2 regions of the Streptomyces sp. NPDC059850 genome follow, and region 1 is predicted to be linked to the other one. Evidence: riboswitches for the same ligand, from Rfam matches in the RefSeq annotation. Region 1 holds a riboswitch; the other holds the start of a gene.
The links. Region 1 has a riboswitch for cyclic di-AMP ahead of ACFV9T_RS11960 (NlpC/P60 family protein). Riboswitches for the same ligand answer to the same signal wherever they lie in the genome.

Region 1 (2,194 bases):
GCCTTCTTCACCACGTCGCCCGGCTTCGGGGCGTGGATCATCATCCCGTCGCCGATGTAGAGCCCGACGTGGCTGATGTCGTCGTAGAAGAAGACGAGATCACCGGGGATGAGTTCAGAGGTCGAGACGCGCGTACCGGCCTTCACCTGGTCCCACGTGGTGCGCGGCAGCGAGACACCGGCGGCCTTCCAGGCGGCCTGGGTGAGCCCTGAGCAGTCGTAGGAGTTGGGCCCGGTGGCGCCCCAGACGTACGGCTTGCCGAGCTGCGACTCCGCGAAGTCGATCGCCTTGGCGGCCTTGGTGCCGGTGGTGGTGCTTCCGGAACCGGTGCTGCTGCCGGAACCGGTGCTGCTTCCGGAACCGGAAGAGGAAGCGCCGCTCGACGGCTGCTCCTGCTCCTGCCGCTGCTTCTCCTTGGCCGCCGCCTCCCGCTGCTTCTCGGCCAGCTCGGCCGCCTTGCGCCGCGCCTCCTCGTCCTTCTTCTTCTCGATCGCCGCCAGCCGCGCCTTCTCCTTGGCGGTCAGGTTGGCCAGCAGCTGCCGGGCCTGCGTGAGCTTGTCCTGGACGGACTTCTTCTTGGTCTTCAGCTCGCGCTGGGTCTCGGTCAGCGACGCCAGGCTCTGCGCGGCCTCGCGGCGCTCCTTGGCGGCCTTCGCCGCCTGCGTCTGGAAGTCGTCGACGGCCCGCTTCTGCGAACCGGCCATCCGGCTCATCAGATGGGACTGGTCGAAGAGGTCCTGCGGGTCGTTGGAGAACAGCAGACTCGCGGCGCTCGACGTCATGCCGCCGTCGCGGTACTGGGCCGCGGCGTACGTGCCGAGCGTGCGGCGGGCCTCGTTGAGCTTCTCCGTGTTCTCGGCGACCTTGTCCAGCAGCCGGTTGACCTTGGTGGCCTGCTGCTCGGAGCGCTCCTTGGCGGAGTTGTAGTGCTGGGTGGCGGTTTCCGCCTGGTGGTAGAGCGAGTCCACCTTCTCCTTGACCGCCTCGATCGACTGCGTGGTGCCGGGCTTCGGGTCGCCCGGGGCGGCGTTCGCGGTCTGGGACAGGAGGGTGACGGAGGCGAGGGCGGCGGTGGTGAATCCGACGGCCGTGCGGCGCCCGGTGGACGAGGCGTAGGTGGGTATTCGGGTCCGCGGCTTGCGGTGCGACGCCAAGGGAGGCGCTCCTTCCGTGGACCGCCTACCGGGTTAGCTGTCGGGTTCGGGCGGTACGGAAGGTTGCCCTACGGCCGTGCGCGGGCGGGACGGTCACGTCGTACATGCCGTACGTACGTGTCGTACCGCGCAGCTCGGGCCGATTCACCCCGGTGTTGCGTTGTGGGTCCCCGGCTCCGGGCGCTTGCGGCGTGGCCGGACTCGGCGGAGGCGGCCCGTGCCGACGCGGTTCGCCGACGGGTGTACGGACTGCCTGAGGGAGGACCGTAGCCAACTCGTGGGGCTCCTGTGAAGGCTGGTGGCCGATATGCCCGGAACCGTTTCGTGACATCCATATGCGGTCCATGCGTAGGCTGTCAGTGCGGCCGCCTAGACTCGGTGAGCGATGAGCAGCCTCTTTGACGACAGCTTCCTGGCGAATCTCGGGCCTCCGGACGAGGAGCCCCCGCCGCCCGAGGATTCCGCACACCCGGGCCCGGCCGGTGGTTCCGCTGATGCAGGCGACTCCGGCGGCGAAGAGGTGCCGCACCACCTCTTCACGGGCGCGTTCGACGCGCCGGTGCCGAGCGGCGCCCCCAGAGAGGCGTACTACCGGGATGGCGCGCCGCGCCCCGCCATCGACCCGGCGGCGCTCCTGGAGGGGCTGAACGAGCAGCAGCGGGCCGCCGTGGAGCACACCGGCTCGCCGCTGCTGATCGTCGCGGGGGCCGGGTCCGGCAAGACCCGGGTGCTCACCCACCGCATCGCGTATCTGCTCGGCACCCGCCATGTGCACCCCGGTCAGATCCTCGCCATCACCTTCACCAACAAGGCGGCGGGCGAGATGAAGGAGCGGGTCGAGGAGCTGGTCGGCCCGCGCGCGAACGCCATGTGGGTGATGACGTTCCACAGCGCGTGCGTGCGCATCCTGCGCCGCGAGTCGAAGAAGCTGGGCTTCACCTCATCGTTCTCGATCTACGACGCCGCCGACTCGAAGCGGCTGATGGCGCTGGTGTGCCGGGATCTCGACCTCGACCCGAAGAAGTTCCCGCCGAAGTCGT
Region 2 (2,194 bases), on a different contig from region 1:
TCCGATTGACGCGCGTTCAGCGACTCTATTCGAAGCTGCCGGGATTTCCGATGGGCGAAGGAAATTCAGGGATATTTTTTGGTCACGGCGGCACAGTTGGCCATAGGGGCGGAGCACGCCGAAGGCCCCGTCCGGAGCGGACGGGGCCTTTCGACAGGAGTGGGCGACGGGTCAGAGGTTGACGCCGTGCGAGCGCAGGTACGACAGCGGGTCCATATCCGAACCGTAGTCCGCGCCGGTGCGGGCCTCGAAGTGCAGGTGCGGGCCGGTGACGTTGCCGGTGGCGCCGGACAGGCCGATCTGCTGGCCGGGGGTGACCTTCTCGCCGACCGAGACGCCGATCGACGAGAGGTGGCCGTACTGGGTGTAGGTGCCGTCGTTCATCTTGATGACGACGTTGTTGCCGTAGGAGCCGCCCCAGCCCGCCTCGACGACCTCGCCCATGCCCACCGACTGCACCTCGGTGCCCGTGGAGGCGCTGAAGTCGATCCCGGTGTGACTGCCGGAGGACCACAGGCCACTGGACGCCTGGTAACCGGTGGAGACGGAGGAGCCGTCGATCGGCGAGACGAACGTGTTGAGGCGCTTGCGCTCGGCCTCACGCGCGGCGCGTTCCTTGGCCTCGCGCTCCGCCTTGGCCTTCTTCGCGGCGGCATCGGCCTTCCGCGCGGCCTCCTGGCGGGCCACGGCCTCGGCCTTCGCCTTGGCTTCGGCGGCCTCTGCGGCGCTCTCCTGGGACAGGGCCTGCGCGTCGATCTGGTCGGAGAGACCGTCGCCCATCACCATCGCCTGCCGGAGACCGGTGTCCTGGGCAGACGCCTCTCCGGTCGCGGCGAGGGCGGGGCCGGCGATCCCGGCGACGACGCCCGAGGCGACCGTGGTGATGCCAGCGATGTTCGCGCCGGTGCGGACGGCGGTCTGGCTGGGACGTCGGTGCTTCCCGGCGGCACGGGTGAACGCCATGGTGTGGCGCACTCCTTTCCTTCCCTCTCGCCTACCGGGTTAGCTGACGGGTTCGGAGCAGGAAGGTCTCCTACGGGCCCCTCCCCCGGCCGGGGAAGGCGTCCGATTCACCCCAGGGACGTTTGGGTCCCCGGCTCCCCTGGCACTCACACCATGGGACTCGGCGATGGCTGTCCGTGCCGCGGGTGCGGCGGTATCCGGCGAACAGCCGCACTGACGCTAGACGGGCCGTGTTTCGATCACCAAACGGTTACGGGTTTTTGTTGTTCTCGCCACAAACCAAACGCCCCGCACATCGGACATATGGGAGGACCCCGGCGTCTTACTCGACGCCAGGGTCCTTGTGGGGGTAGTGCGTTGAGCGGCCTCAGCCGGTGATGACGGTCACCTCTCCGATGCCGAGCGCCTTCACCGGCTCCTCGATCCGGGAGGCGTCACCCACGAGCACGGTCACCAACCGGTCGGCCGGGAAGGCGCTCACGACCGCCGCGGTCGCCTCCACCGTGCCCGCGTCGGCGAGCCGGGCGTACAGCTGCGCCTGGAAGTCGTCCGGCAGGTGCTGCTCGACCTGGTCGGCGAGGGTGCCCGCGACGGCGGCGGCCGTCTCGTACTTGAGCGGGGCGACGCCGACGAGGTTCTGCACGGCGACATCGCGCTCGGCGTCCGTCAGCCCCTCCTCCTTCAGCGTCCGCAGCACCGTCCACAGGTCCTCCAGCGCCGGGCCGGTGACCTCGGTGGCCACCGAACCGCTGATCGCCAGCAGCGAGGCGCCCGCCGAGCCGCCGCCGGCCGGCGAGGGCGGCGTGGAGCGCAGCACCTGGCCGAAGGCGCGCACCCCGTAGGTGTAGCCCTTCTCCTCGCGCAGCACCCGGTCCAGCCGGGAGGTGAGGGTGCCGCCCAGGCAGTAGGTGCCCAGCACCTGGGCGGGCCAGACGCGGTCGTGGCGGTCGGCGCCGATGCGCCCGAGGAGCAGCTGGGTCTGGACGGCGCCGGGCCGGTCGACGATCACCACACGGCCGGTGTCGTCGGCGATGACCGGCGGGACCGACCGCTGCGGGGCGGGGCCGCCGGTCCAGGCGCCCAGGGTGTCGGCGAGCGCCTGGTCGAGGTCGACCCCGGCCAGGTCCCCGACGATGACCGCGGTCGCGGTGGACGGCCGGACGTGCGCCTCGTAGAAGGCCCGCACCGCCGCCGCGTCGATGCCCTCGATGGTCTCCTCGGTGCCCTGGCG

Region 2: linked by a shared signal. The riboswitch ahead of ACFV9T_RS17345 (M23 family metallopeptidase) and the one ahead of ACFV9T_RS11960 (NlpC/P60 family protein) in region 1 are both predicted to bind cyclic di-AMP.

Annotation. Positions count from the first base shown of each region.
Region 1 covers NZ_JBHWJI010000011.1:145,235-147,428, reverse strand. The annotation lists gene ACFV9T_RS11960 (NlpC/P60 family protein) at 1-1,154, opposite strand, end outside; cyclic di-AMP (ydaO/yuaA leader) riboswitch at 1,161-1,356, opposite strand; gene pcrA (DNA helicase PcrA) at 1,540-2,194, shown strand, end outside.
Region 2 covers NZ_JBHWJI010000018.1:73,608-75,801, forward strand. The annotation lists gene ACFV9T_RS17345 (M23 family metallopeptidase) at 172-963, opposite strand; cyclic di-AMP (ydaO/yuaA leader) riboswitch at 977-1,139, opposite strand; gene ACFV9T_RS17350 (M16 family metallopeptidase) at 1,331-2,194, opposite strand, start outside.